Regions from separate parts of the Bacillus sp. SD127 genome, predicted to be linked through region 1. Evidence: a T-box and tRNA genes for the amino acid it is inferred to sense, from the RefSeq annotation. Region 1 holds a T-box; the other holds one or more tRNA genes.
The links. A T-box is a leader RNA that pairs with one kind of tRNA and senses whether it is charged. The one in region 1 lies ahead of trpS (tryptophan--tRNA ligase), so its partner is inferred to be a tRNA-Trp.
Positions count from the first base shown of each region.

Region 2: it encodes a tRNA-Trp, which carries the amino acid that the T-box ahead of trpS (tryptophan--tRNA ligase) is inferred to sense. The anticodon was not compared.

Region 1 is NZ_CP191226.1:3,055,628-3,062,263, forward strand. It holds gene oppC (oligopeptide ABC transporter permease OppC) at 1-457, opposite strand, end outside; gene oppB (oligopeptide ABC transporter permease OppB) at 461-1,396, opposite strand; gene oppA (oligopeptide ABC transporter substrate-binding protein OppA) at 1,504-3,141, opposite strand; T-box leader at 3,613-3,824, shown strand; gene trpS (tryptophan--tRNA ligase) at 3,883-4,875, shown strand; gene ACQVGS_RS16010 (YjbA family protein) at 4,916-5,668, opposite strand; gene appC (oligopeptide ABC transporter permease AppC) at 5,872-6,636, opposite strand, start outside.
Region 2 is NZ_CP191226.1:3,328,714-3,335,349, reverse strand. It holds rRNA gene ACQVGS_RS17490 (23S ribosomal RNA) at 1-2,033, shown strand, start outside; rRNA gene rrf (5S ribosomal RNA) at 2,140-2,255, shown strand; tRNA gene ACQVGS_RS17480 (tRNA-Asn) at 2,265-2,339, shown strand; tRNA gene ACQVGS_RS17475 (tRNA-Ser) at 2,345-2,436, shown strand; tRNA gene ACQVGS_RS17470 (tRNA-Glu) at 2,471-2,542, shown strand; tRNA gene ACQVGS_RS17465 (tRNA-Val) at 2,552-2,627, shown strand; tRNA gene ACQVGS_RS17460 (tRNA-Met) at 2,635-2,711, shown strand; tRNA gene ACQVGS_RS17455 (tRNA-Asp) at 2,725-2,801, shown strand; tRNA gene ACQVGS_RS17450 (tRNA-Phe) at 2,814-2,889, shown strand; tRNA gene ACQVGS_RS17445 (tRNA-Thr) at 2,895-2,967, shown strand; tRNA gene ACQVGS_RS17440 (tRNA-Tyr) at 2,990-3,074, shown strand; tRNA gene ACQVGS_RS17435 (tRNA-Trp) at 3,080-3,153, shown strand; tRNA gene ACQVGS_RS17430 (tRNA-His) at 3,178-3,253, shown strand; tRNA gene ACQVGS_RS17425 (tRNA-Gln) at 3,263-3,334, shown strand; tRNA gene ACQVGS_RS17420 (tRNA-Gly) at 3,384-3,458, shown strand; tRNA gene ACQVGS_RS17415 (tRNA-Cys) at 3,464-3,534, shown strand; tRNA gene ACQVGS_RS17410 (tRNA-Leu) at 3,542-3,630, shown strand; tRNA gene ACQVGS_RS17405 (tRNA-Leu) at 3,885-3,966, shown strand; gene spo0M (sporulation control protein Spo0M) at 4,065-4,841, opposite strand; gene ACQVGS_RS17395 (hypothetical protein) at 4,995-5,192, shown strand; gene ACQVGS_RS17390 (zinc-dependent alcohol dehydrogenase) at 5,233-6,369, opposite strand; gene ACQVGS_RS17385 (spore coat protein) at 6,390-6,636, opposite strand, start outside.

The sequences.
Region 1 (6,636 bases):
ATAATGAAGGAACAGCCCAAAGGATATCTGCGATACGCATCATAATCTCATCTGTTCTGCCTCCGCGGAACCCTGAAATACTGCCCCAAATCACACCGATCAGCAAGTCAAGAACAGCGGCCGCGACACCGATAAAGATTGAAATTCGCGCACCTACCCATGTACGGACGAAAATGTCCCTTCCTAGATCATCAGTCCCGAACCAGTGATCCTTTGAAGGCGGCTTATCCGCATTTAAGAGATTGGTAGTCGAATAATCATATTTTGAGAAAACAGGCGCAAAAATCGCCATGAGAATAATGAGAACAATAATAACAAGCCCGACCATCGCAAGCTTATTGCTGCGGAAGCGTAGCATCGCATCTTTCCAGAGGGAAAGGCTCTTTTTACTTATTTTCTCAGCATCGCCGGCATTCGCTGCGGCTGGTTCAAACATGTTTTTTGGAATGTTCTGCATGGCCTAGGCTCCTTTCTTTGCTTTGGAAAGCTTGATTCTTGGATCAATAATGCCGTATAACACGTCTACGATTAATACACATAAAAGCAGGATGACACTGAAGAACACCGTTACACCCATAATGACCGTATAATCACGGTTTGTAATACTGTTTACGAAGTGTGAACCAAGCCCCGGGATACCAAAAATGGTTTCAATGATAAAGCTTCCAGTTAAAACTTGAGCGGCCATAGGGCCCATATATGTAACGACTGGCAACAGCGCGTTTCGGATGGCGTGCCGCACTGTAACTGCAGGACGCGACAGCCCTTTCGCTTTCGCTGTACGAATATAATCACTGTTTAACACTTCAATCATGCTTGAACGGGAAAGTCTGGCAATAAACGCCATCGGCATGGAAGCAAGTGCGATGGAAGGCAAAAAGGTGTATGACCAGGACTCCCACCCCGCGACCGGAAACAGCTCAAGCTTCATGGAGAACACATATTGCAGCACAGCCGCCATGATAAAGCTCGGAACTGAAATACCAAAGATCGTTAAAATCGCGACGGTATAATCCTGCCATTTATTATGATAAAGGGCTGCAATCACCCCAAACAGTACACCAAACGCTAAAGCGAGGAGAATAGCTTCTGCTCCAAGAGTGAATGAAACGGGGAAACCTGAACTGATCAGGTCGTTAACACTCTGACCTTTATATTTAAATGACGGTCCGAAATCCCACATTGCAACTGATTTCAAATAGCTCGCATATTGTACAAACAGCGGCTTGTCCAGGCCATAATGCGCATTTAAGTTTGCTTCAATTTCAGGCGGAAGCTTTTTCTCACCTGAAAATGGCCCGCCCGGTGCTGCTTGCATTAAGAAGAATGTCACGGTTACAATCACAAATAATGTGATAATCATATAGACTAAACGTCTTCCGATATATTTTAGCAAGGGGGAACACCTCCATGGTTTTTACATTTTTACAATCCATCAGTAAGAAAGGTATATGGGAAATAGGTCCCCATATACCTTGAGGTTTTTGTTTTCACAAATAAGACTTATTGAAAGTACGAGTTTCTGAAATAAATTTCTCCGGTTCCAGTAATGATGGTTCCTTTCAGATTTTCGTCTTGCACCCAAGGAATCGTATAAAAATAAACTGGCGCTACTGGCATTTCATCAATGAAAATACCTTCTGCTTTTTTCAGCAGCTCAGCACGTTTAGTTGGATCAGTTTCAGTTTGTGACTGGTTCAGAAGTTTTTTGAATTCTGGATTTTCCCAGCCGGTATCGTTATTTCCTCCGTCTTTGTCACGGAACAGCTCAAGGAAGTTAATAGGATCATTGAAGTCGCCAAGCCAGCCCATACGGCCGATTTGATAATCTTGGCTGTGAAGCTTATCAATATATACATTCCATTCTGAGTTATCAAGCTCTACATCCACGCCTAAATTTTTCTTCCACATTTCTTGCACTGCTTGAGCGATTTTTGCATGTGCATCATCAGTGTTATAAGATAATTTGATTTTCGGCAGGTCAGATGCCTTGCTTAAGCCCATTTCTTTCAGGCCTTTTTCAAGGTATTCTTTTGCCGTTTTGACATCGTTGTCTTTGTAGTAGCCTTCTTTGTTATCTTCAAATCCCTTCATTGTCGGCGGCACCGCAGCCATTGCCGGGATTTGTTCACCCTGTGTAATGTTTTTAACAATCGATTGGCGGTCAATCGCATAAGATAATGCTTTACGGATATTGACGTTGTCTAACGGCTTCGCTTCAGTATTGAATTTGTACCAATACACACCTGCCATCGGCTCAACATGTAAAGAACCGTCTTTTTTCAAGCTAGGGAGCGATTCAGTCGGAAGCTGTCCGAGCGGCAAACCAGCCCAATCAAGTTCGCCAGCTTGGAATTTTTTCAGTTCAGTATTGTTGTTGTTGATCATAACCATATTGATTTTCTTCAGTTTGACTTTGTCTTTATCCCAGTATTGATCATTCTTTTCAAGATCGATAGATCCGCTGTGTTTCCATGCCGTCATCTTAAATGGCCCGTTTGACACATAATCGTCTCCGGCATTTGTGTTCCACTTTTTGTTTTTCTCTGCAATTTTTTTGTTAATCGGCATATAAGTATAAAATGCTGTTAATTCAGTGAAGTATGGAGTCGGGTTGTTTAGTTCAACCTTTAATGTCTTATCGTTTTCAGCTTTCACTGCCACATCATCAAGGCTGCCTTTACCGGTATTTGCCGCCTCAGCACCTTTTATGTAGTAGAGCTGGTAAGCGTATTGTGATTCGTTATTAGGATCAAGCGCCCATTTCCATGCATATTCAAAATCTTGCGCTGTGACAGGGTCACCGTTTGACCATTTTGCATCATCACGAATCGTAAACGTATAGGTTTTTCCATCTTTGCTTGTTTCAATTTTAGAAGCTGCGCCTTCTTCAGGTTCACCATCTGCATTAATACGTGTCAATCCTTCAAAAGTCTGACGGATAACCCCGCCTGATACCGAGTCATTTGCCAATCCGGGATGTAAGGAGAACGGCTCAGTTTTAATATTAATGTTAAGAGTCGTCTTCCCTTTGCTGTCTTTTTTCCCATCACCGTTTGAACCGCTGCCGCCAAAGCCGCATGCGCTCAGCACGAGAGTGAAAATGAGCATTAACGTGACAATCGACCAACGTTTTTTCATATCCACAAACCCCCTAATAATCATTTTTTCAGCTCCTTACGGCTAAATCCTCAGAAATATCAGACAAATGAACCTAAGTTTACATAACTTTTATTCTGTTCCGTCTTTTCTGATTATTTTTGTAAAAAAGCTGTAACAATAGAGTGAACAAGTTCATCATAATGAAACAAATTCTTTATTGCAATATTATTTTATCAATTTAAAATTTTTAAACTTCGTTAGTTTTTCTGCCAATAACGCGATATCCTTCTGCCGTTTAAAGCATAAATTGATTAAAAACTATTTTAGAAGTTTCCAATCCATATTGCTTTATACATATAATATCTGGCTGTTTAACTGCTGAGAGCGGTTATCATTTGGGCGATTTATAACTGTTCTTTTATTTATATCATTACAATTTTCATGCAAAAAGAACGTTTTTTCAGGATGACAATTGGTTATAATTGATTTATAATGAAGCAATCAAAAGAAAAGCTTGCTATGAAAAAGAGTAGTACACATTTCACCCGTTTGAAGAGAGTCTGCGGTGCTGGGAGCAGATATCGGGCAATGTGGAATGGACTTTGGAGCAGCTGACCGAACCAAAAAGTAGGCTCAGCCGGAGCAGTCTCCGTTACAAACGTCAGAGTGATTCCATTTTAATGGAATAATCAGGGTGGTACCACGGTTCATTCGTCCCTTTTTTACAGGGGAAGAATGAGCCTTTTTTATTATGTTCTAAGAAATGAGGTTGATTTTCCAATGAAACAGACGATTTTTTCAGGCATCCAGCCAAGCGGTTCCGTTACACTCGGCAACTACATCGGTGCAATGAAGCAGTTTGTCGAACTGCAGCATGATTATAACAGCTATTTTTGCATCGTAGACCAGCATGCGATCACAGTGCCTCAGGATCGGCTTCAGCTGAGAAAAAACATCCGCAGTCTGGCTGCGCTTTATCTAGCTGTCGGTCTCGACCCTGAAAAGGCAACACTGTTTATTCAATCAGAGGTTCCCGCACATGCACAGGCCGGTTGGATGATGCAGTGCGTCGCTTATATCGGCGAGCTTGAACGAATGACTCAATTTAAGGACAAGTCAAATGGCAAAGAAGCAGTTGTCTCGGGCCTGTTAACGTACCCGCCGCTGATGGCTGCTGACATTCTGCTGTACGGAACAGATCTTGTGCCTGTCGGCGAGGATCAAAAGCAGCATCTTGAGCTGACACGAAACCTTGCAGAGCGCTTTAACAAAAAATATAACGACATCTTTACAATTCCGGAAGTGAAGATTCCAAAAGTAGGCGCCCGGATCATGTCTCTGACTGACCCGCTGAAGAAAATGAGTAAATCTGATCCGAACCAGAAATCTTTTATTACATTGCTGGACGAACCAAAGCAGCTTGAAAAGAAAATCAAAAGCGCTGTGACAGATTCTGAAGGTATTGTAAAATTTGATAAAGAAAACAAACCGGGCGTTTCCAACCTTCTTACGATTTATTCAATTCTCGGCAATACGACGATTGAAGAACTTGAAGCGAAATACGAAGGAAAAGGCTATGGCGAGTTCAAAGGTGATTTGGCAGAAGTGGTAGTCGGTGCATTGAAGCCAATTCAAGACCGTTATCATGAACTGATTGAGTCCGAAGAATTAGACCGGATTCTTGATGAAGGCGCTGAGCGGGCGAACCGAACAGCAAACAAAATGCTCAAAAAAATGGAAAATGCCATGGGTCTCGGCCGAAAAAGACGATAACAAAAAGACCGCTCTTGCGATTTGCAAAGAGCGGTTTTTTTTAATTTACCTTTGATTCATTTTCTATTTCCCAAAGCTTCTCGAAAAAAGGCTGTCCTTTGATCAGGTTTTCGCAAAAAGCCAAATGCTTGTCCGACCAGCCTTCAATGGTTTCGTTATACAGCATGTCCCAAATCTCTTCAAAGCTCATCCGTTTGATTTGTTCATACATATGCGGGTTCCACTCTGTGTACCAGTAACCAATCTCCGCACGGTTTTTCAGCCCTTTTAATTGATCCAGCGCCATAAACATAAGCTGCTTAATTTGCCGCTCTTTTCTCGTTAATCCTCTGACGTGCTCTGGTGCCAATGATAAGATATGATATTCTTTTGAAGACTCCAGCTTCTTCGGCTCAAATTCATACGTTTCCGGCTCTACATCTTTCACCATTTCATACACGAGCTGCTCCTGGCGCGGAATAAGGCGGCTTTTTCTGACAGGGATCGTGTAGCCGATTGTATCAACAGCCAAAATGCCGATTCCGTCCGTCACAACAAAACAATACTCCAGCTTTGTGCGTTCATGATTTTTGCGAATGTACGATTTTTGATGAACCTCTTCAAGCAAATCTTTTGGAAGCTCTGACAAATCGTTTTCTATGTAATGAAACAATACTGACGGCACCCTTAAGAGAGGCACCTGATCCAAAAGCTCAACCGTATCTTCCTTGCGCCATTCATGAAAGTGGCATACATTGTAGCCATTTTCTTCCCCTTCAAACCAATTGACCCACACATCATGAAGAAATAACATCTCTAACCCCTCACTTTATAAAAACTGTTGTCCACAGTATAGGCAAGGTGCAGAGAAATTATTCCATAGAGATTGAGGAAATCTGGAATAACTGGGTTTCTGTTAGAAACACAAAAAGCAGACTTCCTCGTATATTTTCTGACAAAGGAAATCTGCTTACTCTAGGAATTCGTTACATTTTCTAACGAACATGATTTTCATTTTTATTTAATATTTTTAGGATCAAGAGCATCCCGCAAACCGTCTCCGACAAAGTTGAAGCACAGCACGGTAATTAAAATAAATAGCCCGGGAAATAATGGGTACCACCATGCTTGAATCATCACTGTGAAATTTTGTGCGTCTTGAAGCATATTTCCCCAGCTTGCGATTGGCGGCTGAATTCCGAAGCCTAAGTAGCTCAGCGCGGACTCAGCGAGAATAACTGAACCTACCTTTAATGTTGCTGACACAATAATCGGTCCTAATGCATTGGGGAGAATATGTGAAAAGATAATTTTGTGAGTCTTCGTTCCGATTGTTTTAGCAGCCAGAACGTATTCCCTTGAACGAAGCGATAGAAACTCTCCTCTTACCAATCGTGCCGTTGTTGTCCAGCCGGTGAGACAGAAAATTAAAATTAGTTTGTCCACGCCAGGCTTAAAAATGGTAACCAGCGTGATCAGCAAGAAAATATCCGGAATGGATAATACAATGTCGACTAAACGCATAATGACAGCGTCGACAATTCCTCTGAAATAACCTGCTAACGCACCTAATACAGTTCCGATTAAAATAGAACCGACTACAGAAGCAAAACCGACCAATAAAGAGACGCGCGCTCCATACAAAATCCGGCTGAAAATATCGCGGCCGAATTTATCCGTTCCCATCAAATGTTCAAGGCCCGGCGCTTTATACTTATCAAGCAGGCTTTGCTGCTCTTGGGGGTAAGGTGCAATCAAAGGAGCGAAAACAGCCGACATAAT
Region 2 (6,636 bases), 270 kb from region 1:
AGTCTTGGAGGTAGAGCACTGATTGGACTAGGGGCCCCTACCGGGTTACCGAATTCAGTCAAACTCCGAATGCCAATGACTTATCCTTGGGAGTCAGACTGCGAGTGATAAGATCCGTAGTCGAAAGGGAAACAGCCCAGACCGCCAGCTAAGGTCCCAAAGTATACGTTAAGTGGAAAAGGATGTGGAGTTGCTTAGACAACCAGGATGTTGGCTTAGAAGCAGCCACCATTTAAAGAGTGCGTAATAGCTCACTGGTCGAGTGACTCTGCGCCGAAAATGTACCGGGGCTAAACGTATCACCGAAGCTGCGGACTGTTCTTCGAACAGTGGTAGGAGAGCGTTCTAAGGGCTGTGAAGCCAGACCGGAAGGACTGGTGGAGCGCTTAGAAGTGAGAATGCCGGTATGAGTAGCGAAAGAGGGGTGAGAATCCCCTCCACCGAATGCCTAAGGTTTCCTGAGGAAGGCTCGTCCGCTCAGGGTTAGTCGGGACCTAAGCCGAGGCCGAAAGGCGTAGGCGATGGACAACAGGTTGATATTCCTGTACCACCTCCTCACCATTTGAGCAATGGGGGGACGCAGGAGGATAGGGTAAGCGCGGTATTGGATATCCGCGTCCAAGCAGTTAGGCTGGGAAATAGGCAAATCCGTTTCCCATAAGGCTGAGCTGTGATGGCGAGCGAAATTTAGTAGCGAAGTTCCTGATTCCACACTGCCAAGAAAAGCCTCTAGCGAGGTGAGAGGTGCCCGTACCGCAAACCGACACAGGTAGGCGAGGAGAGAATCCTAAGGTGATCGAGAGAACTCTCGTTAAGGAACTCGGCAAAATGACCCCGTAACTTCGGGAGAAGGGGTGCTCTGTTAGGGTGCAAGCCCGAGAGAGCCGCAGTGAATAGGCCCAGGCGACTGTTTAGCAAAAACACAGGTCTCTGCGAAGCCGTAAGGCGAAGTATAGGGGCTGACGCCTGCCCGGTGCTGGAAGGTTAAGAGGAGCGCTTAGCGTAAGCGAAGGTGCGAATTGAAGCCCCAGTAAACGGCGGCCGTAACTATAACGGTCCTAAGGTAGCGAAATTCCTTGTCGGGTAAGTTCCGACCCGCACGAAAGGCGCAACGATCTGGGCACTGTCTCAACGAGAGACTCGGTGAAATTATAGTACCTGTGAAGATGCAGGTTACCCGCGACAGGACGGAAAGACCCCGTGGAGCTTTACTGCAGCCTGATATTGAATGTTGGTACAGCTTGTACAGGATAGGTAGGAGCCTTGAAAACCGGAGCGCCAGCTTCGGTGGAGGCATCGGTGGGATACTACCCTGGCTGTATTGACCTTCTAACCCGCCGCCCTTATCGGGCGGGGAGACAGTGTCAGGTGGGCAGTTTGACTGGGGCGGTCGCCTCCTAAAAGGTAACGGAGGCGCCCAAAGGTTCCCTCAGAATGGTTGGAAATCATTCGCAGAGTGTAAAGGCACAAGGGAGCTTGACTGCGAGACCTACAAGTCGAGCAGGGACGAAAGTCGGGCTTAGTGATCCGGTGGTTCCGCATGGAAGGGCCATCGCTCAACGGATAAAAGCTACCCCGGGGATAACAGGCTTATCTCCCCCAAGAGTCCACATCGACGGGGAGGTTTGGCACCTCGATGTCGGCTCATCGCATCCTGGGGCTGTAGTCGGTCCCAAGGGTTGGGCTGTTCGCCCATTAAAGCGGTACGCGAGCTGGGTTCAGAACGTCGTGAGACAGTTCGGTCCCTATCCGTCGCGGGCGCAGGAAATTTGAGAGGAGCTGTCCTTAGTACGAGAGGACCGGGATGGACGCACCGCTGGTGTACCAGTTGTTCTGCCAAGGGCATCGCTGGGTAGCTATGTGCGGACGGGATAAGTGCTGAAAGCATCTAAGCATGAAGCCCCCCTCAAGATGAGATTTCCCATTCCGCAAGGAAGTAAGATCCCTGAAAGATGATCAGGTTGATAGGTCTGAGGTGGAAGTGTGGCGACACATGGAGCTGACAGATACTAATCGATCGAGGACTTAACCTAATTTCTAATGATGTCACATCTGTTATCTAGTTTTGAGAGAATATCTCAAAAAAACTCTTGACTTTTCAAGATATACATAGTATAATGTTAAATGTCACTGAAATTGTCTGGTGATGATGGCGAAGAGGTCACACCCGTTCCCATGCCGAACACGGAAGTTAAGCTCTTCAGCGCCGATGGTAGTCGGGGGTTTCCCCCTGTGAGAGTAGGACATCGCCAGGCAGACTTCATTCCGCAGTAGCTCAGTGGTAGAGCTATCGGCTGTTAACCGATCGGTCGTAGGTTCGAATCCTACCTGCGGAGCCATTATTGGAGAGCTGTCCGAGTGGTCGAAGGAGCACGATTGGAAATCGTGTAGGCGGTCAACTCCGTCTCAAGGGTTCGAATCCCTTGCTCTCCGCCACTGATATTTATACATAATCACAATTGAAAGTCTGGGCCCGTTGGTCAAGCGGTTAAGACACCGCCCTTTCACGGCGGTAACACGGGTTCGAATCCCGTACGGGTCATTATATGATGGAGGATTAGCTCAGCTGGGAGAGCATCTGCCTTACAAGCAGAGGGTCGGCGGTTCGAGCCCGTCATCCTCCACCATTATCATCGCGGGGTGGAGCAGTTCGGTAGCTCGTCGGGCTCATAACCCGAAGGTCGCAGGTTCAAATCCTGCCCCCGCAACCAATTAAAATCAAATGGTCCGGTAGTTCAGTTGGTTAGAATGCCTGCCTGTCACGCAGGAGGTCGCGGGTTCGAGTCCCGTCCGGACCGCCATTTAAATAATAAGGCTCGGTAGCTCAGTTGGTAGAGCAACGGACTGAAAATCCGTGTGTCGGCGGTTCGATTCCGTCCCGAGCCACCACCTATGCCGGTGTAGCTCAATTGGTAGAGCAACTGACTTGTAATCAGTAGGTTGGGGGTTCAAGTCCTCTTGCCGGCACTGTTTTTTCAAAACTTAATGTGGAGGGGTAGCGAAGTGGCTAAACGCGGCGGACTGTAAATCCGCTCCCTCAGGGTTCGGCAGTTCGAATCTGCCCCCCTCCACCATTTATAGGGGCATAGTTTAACGGTAGAACAGAGGTCTCCAAAACCTCCGGTGTGGGTTCGATTCCTACTGCCCCTGCCAAATTTATGACATCTTGAGATTATGGCGGTTGTGGCGAAGTGGTTAACGCACCAGATTGTGGCTCTGGCACTCGTGGGTTCGATTCCCATCAATCGCCCCATATTATCATTGGGCTATAGCCAAGCGGTAAGGCAACGGACTTTGACTCCGTCATGCGTTGGTTCGAATCCAGCTAGCCCAGTCTCACTTTTTTATATCAATTGAATATAATGTATTAAGTCCCTTAAGATGCGGAAGTAGTTCAGTGGTAGAACACCACCTTGCCAAGGTGGGGGTCGCGGGTTCGAATCCCGTCTTCCGCTCCAATTACGGCGGCATAGCCAAGTGGTAAGGCAGAGGTCTGCAAAACCTTTATCCCCGGTTCGAATCCGGGTGTCGCCTTTCTTTTGCCGGGGTGGTGGAATTGGCAGACACACAGGACTTAAAATCCTGCGGTAGGTGACTACCGTGCCGGTTCAAGTCCGGCCCTCGGCACCAATTTTACTTACTTGATAAGTTAAATTGGTGTTTGTGCTTGAATATATAATGAAGCTAATCATATTAATGATCTACTTATGTAGATCATTTTTTTATTGTATGAAAGTGTCGATGTAAGCATTGGGCTGTATTTCATAAAAAGTCGCTTTAGCCCTTTATTATTATATTCCCCAAAAAACTTTTTTGAAATACATTGACACTTTATCATATCCATGATATATTTATATTCGTCGGTTAGATACGACGTAAAACTTGCCGGTGTGGCGGAATTGGCAGACGCGCACGACTCAAAATCGTGTTCCTTCTGGAGTGTCGGTTCGACCCCGACCACCGGTATACAAAAGAACCCCGTTTCTTACTTATGTAAGAAACGGGGTTTCGTTTTTATTAAAAGAAGGAGCCTATATTAATAAGCAGAGGCTCCTTTTTGTTATTTACTCAGCATATTGGTCGATGATCTCTTCTAAGACCTCTTCAAGTTGTTCGATATCATCAAGCTCTGATTGTCTGAAACGGACACGTACGAGCTGCTCTCCGTCATTATACATCTCTTCCAGCCATCCACGCAGGCCTCTTGCCCGGCGATCAACTTCGAAAATAATTTCTAAACCGTCTTCCTCTAAAAGAAAAATAAGCTCTAATTCATCAAGCATCTGACGGTAATAGCCTGATGTTGGAACAAACTCAAATTCTTGAACGAAAGGCAGACGGCGCTGGAAGTAAGATGCCTGTTCACAGTCTGCTTCGTTAAGACGGAAGCCAAGGTTCTCAATTGCTTCTAATACATTTTCAACCCAAGGATGTGCTTCTACGAAGATACGATCGTGATCTGATTTATCAATACCGCCTTGAATGTCAAGGTCTGTCACTACTGCGACTTCTACCTTCCCTACAGTAATCGGTGTATCAAGAGGCAGGATGAAGGAGAACGGAAATTGATGTTCTTCTCCAGGCTGAATGGTGAATGAACCAGTTACCCGAAAAGAATGAATTGTTGCGTGTTTCCGGTGCTCTTCATCGTCTTTTACAATGACATATCTTGTGTTGAGCTGTAAATCAATATAACGGATATCCTGGGCGATTTTCCCGCCTTTTACATGTACAGTTCCGCGGACTTCTTCTCCTGGACAATACGCATCTTTCTCCAAAATGGTATCGACTTTTGCTGCACCGATGCCGGCACTTGCGGCAAGTTTCTTAAAAAATGACATATTAGATCTTCCCCTTTTTCTTTTTCTCAACAGTTATACGTGGGAAGAAGGAAAAAAGGTTCATTTATTTTGAAATAAATGAACCTTTTTTCCTATATTCGTTTATCTGAGGGACAGACTAAAAGTGATGCTTAAGTATAGGAGGAGATATGAATGAATAAAGAAACGATGGTCGCTGATGAATTACATAGAATGTTTTTAGCTGGTGAGCTGCAAATCACAGTCGAGGAGGACATTAACAATCTTTCAGAAAGACTGAGAAGCGGTGAACTCAGATTAGACAGTTTGACCGGGGAAGATGCGTTTATAAAAGAAACAGTAAACGAAGCGTTAAGAAGAGTAGAGCAATAAAATAGAGAGACGGCTTCTCAAAATGAGAGACCGTCTTTTTTTATGGTTTAAGAAGAACTTTAATGGCTCCGTCTGTTTTCGTATCAAACACCTCATAACCGTGCTTTGCTTGATCTAACGGCAGAACATGGGTAATGATGTCGCCCGGATCTACTTTACCTGTAGCAATCAGTTCATACAGGTACGGCATATAATGAATGACGGGGGCTTGGCCGGTTCTAATATTTACGTTCCTTTGGAAGATGTCTCCGAATGGAAATGCATTGTATCTCATTCCGTACACACCTGTCACTTGAATTGTGCCGCATTTTCTGACAGCCTGTGCCGCCGTTACCAGCGCACCCATGGCTCCGCCGTGCATTTTAACACCGGTGGCGAGAAATTCAAGCGGGGACATTTTGCCGTCCATTCCGACGCAGTCGATGACGACATCTGCACCGCCCTGTGTGATTTCTTTCAAATATGAACCAGCGTTTTCATGATGCTCGAAATTAACGATTTCTACATTGTTTGTTTTTTTTGCGTGCTGAAGGCGATAGTCTACATAATCCACTGCAATGACTCTTTTGGCGCCTTTCATCCATGCGAATTTTTGCGCGAGCAGCCCGACAGGACCGCAGCCGAGAATAATGACGGTATTTCCCTCTTTTACTCCTGCGTTGTCTACGCTCCAATAGGCTGTCGACATAGCGTCTGAAAGCAATACTAATTTCTCATCTTCTACTTCACAGTCATCAGGCAGTTTAAAGGGAGTGAAGTTAGCATAGGGGACGCGCATGTATTCAGCCTGGCCTCCGGGATAGCCGCCTGCTGAGTCTGAATAGCCAAAATAAGCGCCGACTTCGCCGTTTGCATTTGAATTGTCACATTGGCTTTCAAGCTGGTTTTTGCAGAAAAAACATTCGCCGCAGCTGACGTTAAACGGTATGATGACACGATCGCCTTTTTTAACCTTGTGAACGTCGGGGCCTGTTTCTTCAACAATGCCCATTGGTTCATGGCCGATGATATAATCTTCAGGAAAATTGGGAACCATGCCGTGAATTAGGTGTAAATCAGATCCGCAGATTGCTGTGGTTGTCAGTTTGACGATGATATCATCAGGTTTTTTGATTTCTGGCGCTTTTACTTCTTTGACGCGGACGTCTTTAATGCCTTGATACGTAACAGCTTTCATTCATGATGTCTCCTTATTGTTTAGTGATCGGGCGTTGCGAATGTTCCGAGACGGTTCGTGTTATCGGGGAAAAGTTTTAGTCCGGCGATATCAACGGCTGTTTGTGCTGATTTCATATCGATTTGAAATTGTTTGTCCAAGTCAGAAGGGAAAAGCCAGCCTTTTTCCATCATGAGCTGTGATAGTTCTCCGTGCAGGTAAATAGCGGCGTCTAATTGATTGCGCAATGCTGTTCTGAGTTCTGGGCTTGCGGTTTCCGTGATGGCG